DNA from 2 places in the Streptomyces sp. NPDC058697 genome. Region 1 is predicted to be linked to the other one. Evidence: predicted binding sites of a transcription regulator. Region 1 holds the regulator's gene; the other holds the start of a gene.
What was found. Region 1 encodes HspR, which represses chaperone genes until heat shock. Its sites were predicted from a motif close to TTGAGNNNNNNNNNCTCAA; they were not measured.
Positions count from the first base shown of each region.

Region 2: a site for HspR is predicted at 1,929-1,947, ahead of clpB (ATP-dependent chaperone ClpB). Genes of this name have one in related genera too.

Region 1 is NZ_JBHXSU010000014.1:28,816-34,434, forward strand. Features, by position in the region: gene ACFWXQ_RS29015 (LxmA leader domain family RiPP) at 1-149, opposite strand, end outside; gene ACFWXQ_RS29020 (LxmA leader domain family RiPP) at 222-416, opposite strand; gene ACFWXQ_RS29025 (T3SS effector HopA1 family protein) at 464-1,489, opposite strand; gene lxmK (class V lanthionine synthetase subunit LxmK) at 1,486-2,604, opposite strand; gene ACFWXQ_RS29035 (hypothetical protein) at 2,721-2,972, opposite strand; gene ACFWXQ_RS29040 (heat shock protein transcriptional repressor HspR) at 3,182-3,649, opposite strand; gene dnaJ (molecular chaperone DnaJ) at 3,657-4,853, opposite strand; gene grpE (nucleotide exchange factor GrpE) at 4,941-5,609, opposite strand; gene dnaK (molecular chaperone DnaK) at 5,606-5,619, opposite strand, start outside.
Region 2 is NZ_JBHXSU010000048.1:33,898-39,516, forward strand. Features, by position in the region: gene clpB (ATP-dependent chaperone ClpB) at 1-1,872, opposite strand, end outside; gene ACFWXQ_RS46650 (pyridoxamine 5'-phosphate oxidase family protein) at 1,986-2,399, shown strand; gene ACFWXQ_RS46655 (hypothetical protein) at 2,590-2,925, opposite strand; gene ACFWXQ_RS46660 (helix-turn-helix transcriptional regulator) at 3,269-4,279, shown strand; gene ACFWXQ_RS46665 (helix-turn-helix transcriptional regulator) at 4,280-5,275, shown strand; gene ACFWXQ_RS46670 (LuxR C-terminal-related transcriptional regulator) at 5,229-5,619, opposite strand, start outside.

The DNA of each region.
Region 1 (5,619 bases):
TGGCTGGCGACGAAGCTGGCGGTGGCGCTGGCGATGCAGGCGGGCGAAGTGGCGGGCGCCTCGGCGACGGCCGTCACATTCAGCTCACGGACATCGCTGTAGGCCTCATAACCGGCCATCAGCTCCATGATCGCGGTGGTCTTCTCCATGAGATCTCCCTCTCTTCGTGCGCTCCTCGCGGAGCACCACCGGCACTCACCGGCAGACTTGAGAGCCGACGATCAGCAGGTCAGCTCGTACGTGGCACCACTGACCGCACTCGCCGACGCGGCACACCAGGTGGAACTGGCAACACTGGCCGCACAGACCGGAGTCGTCGCCGGAGCATCGGCCGCCGCCGAAATGTTCAACTCGTCGACATCCGCGTAGGCGTCGTAATGCGAGACGAGCTCCATAATGGCCATGGACTTGTCCATCGATTTCTCCTTTTCTCGATATTCGATTCCCGTGCCGTGCCGTCGACTCAGGCAGACGCGAGGTTTGATTCCGGCGAGCCCTCGGGCGCCGCCGGAAGTTCAGGGGAGGCGCTGTTCCGCGCCGGATCGGCGGGATCGATTCCCGCCTCGGCGAACCGGGCTCCGACCGTCTGCTCCACGGGCGTTCCGTCCGCCGCGCTGTCGAGCAGGGCACGGGCCAGGGCAGTGGCCCGGTGCTGTCCGAAGCTCAGGCCGGACATGCCGGGGCGGTCGTCCTCGGGTTCCCGGGCCACGGCGATACCGCGGGCCACCGGCTCGGCGAAGACCGAGGTCTCCCGCCCGATGCCGGGCACCCCTCGCAGTGCTTCGGCCAGCTCGGGCACCCGCTGCCACGACTCCTGCCCCAGGTAGACCACCAGGGCGTCCCGCCGGGGATACAGAGCCTTGGCCGAGAGGATCTTCGAGCGATACGCGATCCCACGCTCCTCAAGATGACCGAGGGTCCTCGCCCAGACCGGAGCGGCGTCCTCCCAGCGCGCTATGTGGACGTAGACGCGCAGAAGTTCACGGTGCGGGTTGCGCGGCAGCGAGCCGTCCACCACGAAGAACCCGGGTGACAGAGCGGGCCGACGCGCGGGCACGTCGAGTGTCACCACCTGGCCCGCGGTGAGCGGGCCGTCTTCCCCGATGCTCTCTGCCGGCACCCACACCCGCACCCCGTCCCACTCGACCAGGGCGCGCGCCGCCGTGCCCCCGCTCTCGGCCGGAGGAACATGCACCCGCGCACGGGCGGTGCTCCGCTCGTGCGGCACCGCCGCGCCGAGGACACGTTCGAACGCCTCGTCGCGCAGGCGGAAGGACAGCGCCCCCTTCGCCACGAACTGGCCCGCGTGCAGGATGTCGTACAACGCCTCGGCCAGCAGCCGGCGCATCTCCCGTGGGCTGTCCGCCTCGATCTCCCGGTCGTCGACCCACGCGCGGGAGCGGTCGGGGGCGACACTCACCCGGCCGAGGGCGTCCCGCAGCCTTGGCGGCAGTGGGCCGGGCGCGGCTTCGACGAGACCCTCACTCATGCGGCTTCCTCACGTTCCTCGAATCCGAGCGTGGTCACGAACCTCTCTGGGCTGACCAGTGCCGCCCTGCCGATGCCGGCGGCTGCCCGCTCGATGCCGGAGAGCCTGGACGTCCTCGACGCGCCGGCCATCAAACGGTCCAGCAGATGCCAGCCGGCGTAGGCGGTGGCCCGGGTGGCAAGCGCGGCGTCCATCCCCGGCCGCACCTGCCGGTAGCCGTGCCAGAAGCCGCGCACGAGCGGCAGCAGGCGCTGCATCTTCTGCACGCCGCGGCTGAGCACCGCCTCGTGTGTCAACTCAACGTCCAGGAACACCGAGTCGCCCCGCGTGGTGACGATGTCGAGAACCGAACGGTGCAACCACTCCCCGGCGAACGCGCCGACGTCACGGGCTGGGTCCGCCAGTCGGAACTCCTCCCAGTCCGTCACCAGGAAGTCGTCGCCCGTGACCAGGAACTGGTCGACGCGCACATCGCAGTGGGACGGCACCCGGGGTGCTTCCCGCTCCCGGGCCCGCAGCTCCCCGATGGCCTTGACCAGCACCTCGTCGGTCTGCATCAGCCGCCACCCCTGCAGTTCCGCGAAGCTCAGGGACTCGAACACCGGTAGCGGAAGCCCCTGCAGAAAGCTCAGCGGAGGATGCGGCGGCGGGGACTGGTCGAGTTCCTCGAAGTCGGGGACCGGCGCCTCGTGCAGCAGCCCGATCGCCCTGCCGACGTTCTCGGCGAGTTCCGGGCCGAAGCTCTCGTCGATCATCAACTCCGCGCCGCTGCGCGCGCCTTCGACATAGTCGTACGCCACCAGCCCCGCCGACTCGTCACCGCCGAGGAACGCCGGACCGCGCAGCGCGGCCGTCGGCAGCCCTTCGGCGAAGCGTTCGAAGGAGAGCAACCGGCGCATCCGGGCCCTGACGTCCGCTTCGGGCCCGATCAGGTGCTTGACGAAGACCTTCCGCCCACCGGTGGTGGCGCCGGCCCAGGAGTCGTTACGGCCGACCGGCGCCGTCAGGGAGTCCCTGACGAAGGCCCCGGTCCCCAGCTCGACGAGGAGCGCGTCCACCGACGGGACCTCGTCCAGATCTCGCGGCTTGAACGTCGCCGCACTGCTCTTCCCCACAAGCCCTCACAGAATTCGGAGAGTTGACTCGACAGACCACTGGCTCGAAAGAGCTACTGGCATCAAATAGCGAGTCGCTGCCGGCAAATGGCATCCCGCTGCCGATGAATGGATTTCTACTGCCAGCCATTGACCTGCACGGGGAGCAGCGGAAGAACGTTCTCCTGGATCGCGGAGAGCAGATGTGCGACTGCGTCGGAAGGACGCTCACCAACAGCTGCGGCGGAATGGACGCCAGGCGTGTTCCGCTCTTCCGCAAAGGCACTTCCGGACATCATCGGCGAACCGGCGATCAACAGCGCTGCTCCGGCTGCGAATACAACGCGGACACCGGTCTTGGAAACGACTGAATGGAAATTCCTGTTCACTGCTCCCCCTAAAATTCCCTCTGCCCAAGACTTTGTCAGCGTCCAGGCACGCACTCCACAGAAAACGCTGTCATTTTCATGCAGGCGGTGGTCAGCTTGATGCAGCCGCCCGGTCGGTGGGAGCCGGAAAACGTGGAGGGGCCCGGAGGTTCGGGTGAACCTCCGGGCCCCTTCTACGGGCTGCGCGTGCGGGCGTCAGTCGGGCGGTGTCAGTCCGACTGCTGTCGCTTCGGGCGCCACACCACCAGCGCGCTCGTCTGCTGGACCTCCTGGTACGGGACCAGGTCGCGGCGGTACGAGGCGTGGACGGCGGCCTCGCGCTGCTGCATCGCGGCCGCCGCGCCGTCCAGGGCCGCTTCCATCTCCGCGACGCGGGACTGGAGCGCGGCGACCTGGTTCTCCAGTTCGATGATGCGCTTGATGCCGGCGAGGTTGATGCCCTCGTCCTGCGACAACTGCTGGACGGTGCGCAGCAGTTCGATGTCACGGGCCGAGTAGCGGCGGCCGCGCCCGGCCGTGCGGTCGGGGGAGACCAGGCCGAGGCGGTCGTACTGGCGCAGGGTCTGCGGGTGCAGGCCGGAGAGCTGGGCGGCCACCGAGATGACGTACACCGGTGTTTCTTCCGTCAGCTCATATGCGGAATAAGAACTCTGTCGACGGCGTCCGGTTGCGTCCATGGTGTCCTCATGCTCCCTTCGCGGCCTGGAACAGCTCCGCCCGCGGGTCCTCGTCCGCGGTGGCCTCGCGATACGCCTCAAGCGCGTCACGAGCCTTCCCCGTCACGTCCGTGGGGACACTCACCTCGACGGTGACCAACAGGTCCCCGCGGGTGCCGTCCTTGCGGACCGCGCCCTTGCCACGGGCGCGCATCGTACGGCCGTTGGGTGTGCCCGGGGGCAGCTTCAGGGTGACCGGGGGTCCCCCGAGCGTGGGCACGCGGACCTCGCCGCCGAGCGCCGCCTCCGTGAAGGTGACGGGGACGGTGACGGTGAGGTTGTCGCCCTTGCGGCCGAAGACCGGATGGGCGTCCACATGCACGGTGACGTACAGATCGCCCGCCGGCCCGCCCCGCTCGCCCGGTGCGCCCTTGCCGCGGAGCCGGATGCGCTGGCTGTCCGACACCCCGGCCGGGATACGGACCTGCATGGTGCGGGACGACTTGGCGCGCCCCGAGCCGTTGCAGACCAGGCACGCGTGCTCCGCGATCAGGCCGCGGCCCTTGCAGTCGGGGCACGGGTCGGTCAGCGAGAAGCCGCCGCCCGAGCCCCGCGCGACCTGGCCGGTGCCGACGCAGGTCGGGCACACGCGCGGTGTGCCGTTCTTGTCGCCGGTGCCCGAACAGGCCTTGCAGGGGGACTGCGAGGTCATGCGGAGGGGAACGGTCGCCCCGTCCACGGCCTCGGTGAAGCTGAGCGTGACCTCGGTGTCGATGTCCTGGCCGCGCCGCGGCTGCGTACGCGTGCCGGTGGTGGCGCCACCGCGGTTGAACAGCCCGCCGAACACGTCACCGATACCGCCGCCGAAGCCGCCGGCGCCGCCCTGGCCGCCCGCTCCGCCCTGACCGGGGCCGCCTCCGAAGAGGTCGCCCAGGTCGAAGTTGAAGTTGCCGCCTCCGGCGCCGGGCCCCGGCCTGAACCCGCCGTTGCCGAAGAGGGCGCGGGCCTCGTCGTACTCCTTGCGCTTCTTGGGGTCCCCGAGGATGTCGTTCGCCTCGGAGATCTCCTTGAAGCGGTCCTCGGCCTTCGCGTTCCCCTTGTTGGCGTCCGGGTGGTACTCGCGGGCGAGTTTCCGGTACGCCTTCTTGATCTCGGCCTCGGTGGCGTCCTTGGGGACGCCGAGGACCTTGTAGTAGTCCTTCTCGATGAAGTCCTTGGTGCTCATCCTCGACGCCCCTCCTTCCGCACGCCACTGTCACGTACGCGCCTGGTGTTCGTGCTGCATACGGGCGCGCGTACGCCCTGTTTCACGTCAGCCCTCGTCCGGGCCACCGCTCTCCTTGTCGTCGGCCGCCTGGGTCGCGTCCGTCTCGTCGCCCTTGACCGTCTGCGCGCCCGGCTGCGGCTCGGCGACGGCCACCCGCGCGGGGCGGATGGTGCGCTCGCCGAAGCGATACCCCGGCTGCAGAATCGCCACGCACGTCGTCTCGGTGACGTCCGGTGCGTAACTGTGCATCAGGGCCTCGTGGATCGTCGGGTCGAAGGGCTCGCCCTCCTTGCCGAACTGCTGCAGACCCATCTTCGCCGCGACGGTCTCCAGCGACTCGGCCACCGACTTGAAGCCGCCGACCAGTTCGCTGTGGTCCCGCGCGCGGCCGATGTCGTCGAGCACGGGCAGGAGCTCGGTCAGGAGGTTCGCGATGGCGATCTCCTTGACCGCGATCCGGTCGCGCTCGACCCGGCGGCGGTAGTTCTGGTACTCGGCCTGGAGCCGCTGGACGTCCGCCGTGCGCTCGCCGAGCGCCGTACGCACCTGGTCCAGCTGGGCGGTGAGGCCCGCGATCTGTGCTGCTGCTGCCGCGTCCCCGGCCTGGGCCGCCCCCTCCTCCACGGAGGGGGCCGGCTTCGGCTCGGCGTCTTCAGGGGTGGCGCCGGAGGGGACGTCGGGCTGCTCGTCGAAGCCCGGGGTCTCCTCTGTCACGCGGCACCGT
Region 2 (5,619 bases), on a different contig from region 1:
GTCCGCGAGGGCCTTGGCGAGTTCGGTCTTGCCGACACCGGTGGGGCCGAGGAAGAGGAACGAGCCGGTCGGGCGGTCCGGGTCGGCGATGCCCGCGCGGGTGCGGCGTACGGCGTCCGAGACGGCCTGGACCGCCTCCGTCTGACCGATCAGCCTGCGGCCCAACTCCTCCTCCATGCGCAGGAGTTTCTGGGTCTCGCCCTCCAGGAGGCGTCCGGCGGGGATGCCGGTCCAGGCGCCGACCACGTCCGCGATGTCGTCCGGGCCGACCTCCTCCTTGACCATCGTGCCCTTCGCGGCCTCCTCCTCGGCCTCCGAGGCTTCCTCCAAGTCCCTTTCCAGGGTGGGGATCTCGCCGTACAGCAGCTTGGAGGCGGTGTCGAAGTCGCCGTCGCGCTGGGCCCGTTCGGCCTGGCCGCGCAGTTCGTCGAGCTTCTCCTTCAGCTCACCGACGCGGTTGAGGGACTGCTTCTCCTTCTCCCAGCGAGCGGTGAGGCCGCGCAGCTCCTCCTCCTTGTCGGCGAGGTCGCGGCGCAGCTTCTCAAGGCGCTGCTTGGAGGCGGGGTCGGTCTCCTTGTCGAGCGCGAGCTCCTCCATGCGCAACCGGTCGACGGCGCGCTGGAGTTCGTCGATCTCGACGGGGGAGGAGTCGATCTCCATGCGCAGCCGGGACGCGGACTCGTCGACGAGGTCGATGGCCTTGTCGGGCAGGAAGCGGGAGGTGATGTACCGGTCGGAGAGCGTGGCGGCGGCGACGAGCGCGCTGTCCGCGATCACGACCTTGTGGTGTGCCTCGTACCGTCCCTTGAGTCCGCGCAGGATCGCGATGGTGTCCTCGACGGTCGGCTCGGCGACCAGCACCTGCTGGAAGCGGCGCTCCAGGGCGGGGTCCTTCTCGATCCGCTCGCGATACTCGTCGAGGGTGGTCGCGCCGACCATACGCAGCTCGCCACGTGCCAGCATCGGCTTCAGCATGTTGCCGGCGTCCATGGAGGAGTCGCCGCCGGCGCCCGCGCCCACGACGGTGTGCAGCTCGTCGATGAACGTGATGATCTGGCCGTCGGAGTCCTTGATCTCGGCCAGGACGGTCTTCAGGCGCTCCTCGAACTCACCGCGGTACTTGGCGCCGGCCACCATCGCGCCCAGGTCGAGCGAGACGAGCCGCTTGTTCTTGAGCGACTCCGGGACGTCACCCTTCACGATCCGCTGGGCGAGCCCCTCGACGACGGCGGTCTTGCCGACGCCGGGCTCGCCGATGAGGACGGGGTTGTTCTTGGTGCGGCGGCTGAGCACCTGCACGACGCGGCGGATTTCCTGGTCCCGTCCGATGACGGGGTCGAGCTTGCCCTCACGCGCGGCCGCGGTGAAGTCCGTACCGAACTTTTCGAGTGCCTTGTACTGGCCCTCGGGATCCGGGGTGGTCACCCGGCGCCCTCCCCTGCTCTTCTGAAAGGCCTCAAGCAGCTTTTTCGCACTGGCCCCCTGCTGGGAGAGTACGTCCCCGCTCTGGCCGCCCTTCGCCGCGATCCCGATGAGCAGGTGCTCGGTGGAGAGGTATTCGTCGCCCAGTTCCTTGGCGCGCTCGGCGGCGTCGGCGATGACGGCGAGCAGCTCGCGGTTGGGCTGCGGCGGGGCGACGGTGGAGCCCGTCACGCTGGGCAACGCGCTCAGTACGCGCTCCGCGCCGGTGCGCACGCCGGCCTGGTCGGCCTCGACGGCGGCCAGCAGGTCGGTGATGTTCTCGTTCTCCTGCCCCTCAAGGAGCGCGAGGAGCAGATGTGCGGGGGTGAGATCGGCGTGACCCCCGGTCACGGCCCGGTTGCTGGCCGCGTTGATCGCGTCCCGGCTCCTGTTGGTCAGCTCGGCGTCCACGTGTCCGTTCTCCTCCTCGTGCTCCAGGTTGGCTGACCCAACCAACGTACACAAAGTTGAGTCTATTCCACTCAAGAAGATGCGGGCGAGGGGCAGCGGCTAAGTTCCGGTCCATGGCCTCGTACCCCGTGAACCCGCGCGATCCCGACGACTCGTACCTCGGTTTCTGGCGGGAACGTCACCTGTGCACCCTGACCACCCTCCGTCCCGACGGCACGCCGCATGTGGTGCCCGTCGGGGTTACATACGATCCGGAGGCCGGTCTCGCTCGGGTGATCGCGAACAAGTCCAGCACGAAGGTGCGGAACGTGCAGGCCGGCGGGCCCGACGGCATCCCCGTCGCGGTCTGCCAGGTGGACGGACGGCGGTGGGCGACGCTGGAGGGGCGCGCGACGGTTTCCATGGACCCCGAGCGGGTCGCGGAGGCGGAACGCCGGTACGCCGAGCGCTACGGCCGGACCCCGTCCCCCAACCCATCCAGGGCGGTCGTCGAGATCACCCTGACGTCGGCGCTGGGGCACGGCTGACGGGAAACCGGTGCGAGGTGCGCGCACAGCGGGACACCAGTCGCGTACCAGGCTGGTTTCAGCCCTTGTGGAAACCGGTCGATGACCTGAAATATGCCTGGAAACTGCAGCGGCGTCACCGTGTTCAGGTCACGGTGACGCCGCTGCGGGGGGAAGCGCCTGAGCGATTTACAACGACGGGGGAATCGCGTCAGGCACTGCGGGGGGTGGCTGAGATGGCTCGTACGTCCGGGGCTTCCGGCTCGACCAGCCGGTGGTCGCGCTGGTCGAGGTTCACAAAGATCATTCCGTACCGAATGGCGCACCGTACCGGCTGCGGCGCCCCCCGAGGCCGTCGCAGACACCGGTACGCCCGTACTTCGTCGTCCTCGTCCCGGGTCACCACGACCGGCTCCCCGAACACCGTCACCATCAATGAGTCACCGCTGTGGGGGACAGCGGTGGCCAGATCGATGAAGTGCCAGCCGGAGCGGTACGCGGTGGCCATTTCTCGGCGGAAGGAACGGTCGTCGGGAGGGGTGGTCATGCTTCTGCGTCCGCGGGGCTGCTCGTCCAACCGCTGTCCGGCGGAACCTCCGCCGCCCCGGCCAGTACCTTGGTCCAGCCACTGTCCGCCGGCGCCGCCTCAGCATCGGTCCAACCGCTGTCCGGTGGGACCGACTGCTCGGCGTGCACAACGTCGAGGCCCGAGCCCCCCGACGTGCCGAAGGCCACAGCGACAGAGAAGACTGCGGCAAGCACTGAACCAAGCAATCTCGCTCGCATAGTCGGCTTCGTCCTCACTTGATGGAATCTTCTCCCCCGTCGTCACAAGACGATGGCTCATTCAGGCACGTCAATGCCACAGGAGCGATGCATCATGTTCCTGCATGTTCAGGACCCTGGGGGGTGGAGATTTGCCTACAAATAACTCACAACCGACACATCCCCATGCTGTCACGACGTTGTGTGACGAAGGAGCGCGCCTTTACGCCAGCGCATTGCACTCCGGGCGCATCACCCGGGTCGAGGTGGAGGCGGCTCCCTGTCTCCTGGAGTTCGCACTGCTCCACCCCGATCCGGACGACGAGAAGTGGCTGCGCCCAGTTCCCCCGTCCGTCGCGCTCGCACAACGTCTTCACCCCCTGGAACGCGAGATCCAGGAGCGGCGGCGGCAGGCGATCGAGCTGACCGATTCCTTCGATCCGTTCATCGCGATCAGCACGCAGGGGCAGACGAGCATCCACGCGATCACCGTCCTGGAGGGATTCGACCGGATCAACGCCGCACTCAATTCGGCTACCGCCGAGTGCAACACGGAGATGCTGACGATCCAGCCCGGCGGCGGTCGCCCCGCGGACGCTCTCATGCAGGCCCTGGAGCGGGACCGGCCCCTCACGGACCGCGGGGTCAGTATCCGCACGCTGTACCAGCACACGGCGAGGCACAGCCAGGGAACACTCGCCTACGTGGAGCGAATATCCGGCGGCAGGATCCAGGTCCGCACGCTGGAAGAGCTCATAGAGCGCCTGATCATCTTCGACCGGACCGTCGCCTTCATCCCCGCCAGCGACGACCGGCGGGTCGCTCTCGAACTCCGGCACCCCGGACTCGTCATGTACCTCAGCAAGGTCTTCGAACAGCTCTGGCAGCGCGCGGTCCCGCTGACCGAGGACGTCCCGAACGACGTCGACCCCAATGGCATCACCCCTGTCCAGCGCTCCATCGCCAAACTCCTCATCGAGGGGTACGTCGACGAGGCCATAGCACGCCGTCTGGGTATGAACGTCCGCACCTGCCGCGCCCACATAGCGAAGCTGGCCTCCGCCCTCGGCAGCGGCAGCCGGGCCCAACTCGGTTTCCTCATAGCGCAGTCAGGGCTCCTGGAGCAGGATCACTGAATGTCCACCGACGAGATTCCCGAGCATCGGACGCACCAGGTCGAGGAGCTGTGCGAGGCGGGGTCGCTGCTGTACGGCCGCGCGCTGAGCGAGGGACGTGTACGGCAGCAGGACGCCCTGAAGTCACCTTGTCTGATCGACTTCGGCCTCCTGCAGCCCGACCCGGAGGACGTTCGATGGCTGAGACCCACCGCGCCCGCCGTCGCCCTCCCGAGGCTGCTCCGCACCTTTGACGAGGAAGTCGTGCGGCAGCGCCGCCGGGCGGCGAGGCTGGCCGAGACGTTCGAGCCTCTTCTGAACCTGAACGCCCATGGCGCGCATTCCTCCGGCTCCGCCCTGGTCACCGCGCTTCAGGGACTCCCTCGGATCAACGCCGCCGTCAACCGGGCGGTGGCCGAGTCGTCGCAGGAAATGCTGACCATCCAGCCCGGCGGAAACCGGCCGCCCGAAATCCTGGCCGACGCGCTGCCGCGGGAGCGAGCGCTGCTCTCCCGGGGAGCCCGGATGCGCACGCTCTACCAGCACACCTCGCGCTACTCGTCCGCGGTCGTGGCTCATTTCGAGCAGCTCGACGGCGATGTCGAGGTCCGCACCCTGGACGAGGTCACCGAGCGTCTCTTCGTCATGGACCGGACCGTCGCCTTCATCCCCGCGGCCAAGGACCGCAGCATCGCCCTGGAGATCCGGCATCCAGCCCTCGTCACCCACCTCGCCACCACCTTCGACCGCCTCTGGCGCCTCGCCACGCCGATGTATCCCCAGGCCGCCCAACAGCCCTCGGTGAACGGCGTCACCACCCGTCAGCTCGCCATCGCCGGCCTTCTCGTCGAGGGGCACACGGACACGGTCATCGCCGAGCGCCTCGGCATGAACGTCCGTACCGCCCGCGTCCATATCGCCAAACTCGCCGCCACCCTCGGCAGCGAAAGCCGCGCCCAACTCGGCTACCTCATCGGTCGGTCGGGGATTCTGGAATCCCGGGACCGGGAGCCGTGAGGGGCTGGAGTTCCGGGGAGCGGGGTGGGCCGTCCAGGCCGGCCTGGGCTATGCGGACGCCGAGTTGGGTGCGGCTGGCGGCGCCCAGGGTTTCCGAGAGGCGGGCGATGTGGGCGCGGCAGGTGCGGACGCTGATGCCGAGGCGTTCGGCGACGACCGCATCTTGGTGGCCCTCCGCCAGCAGCGCCGCGATGGAGCGCTCGCGGTGCGTGATGCCCTCGATGCCCGTGTCCGGGAGCGGCGCCGTGAGGGGGATCGCCAGGCGCCAGAGCCGTTCGAAGACGGTGACCAGGTAGTCCACCAGCGCCGGATGCCGCAGTTCGAGGGCGATCGTGCGGTCCGAG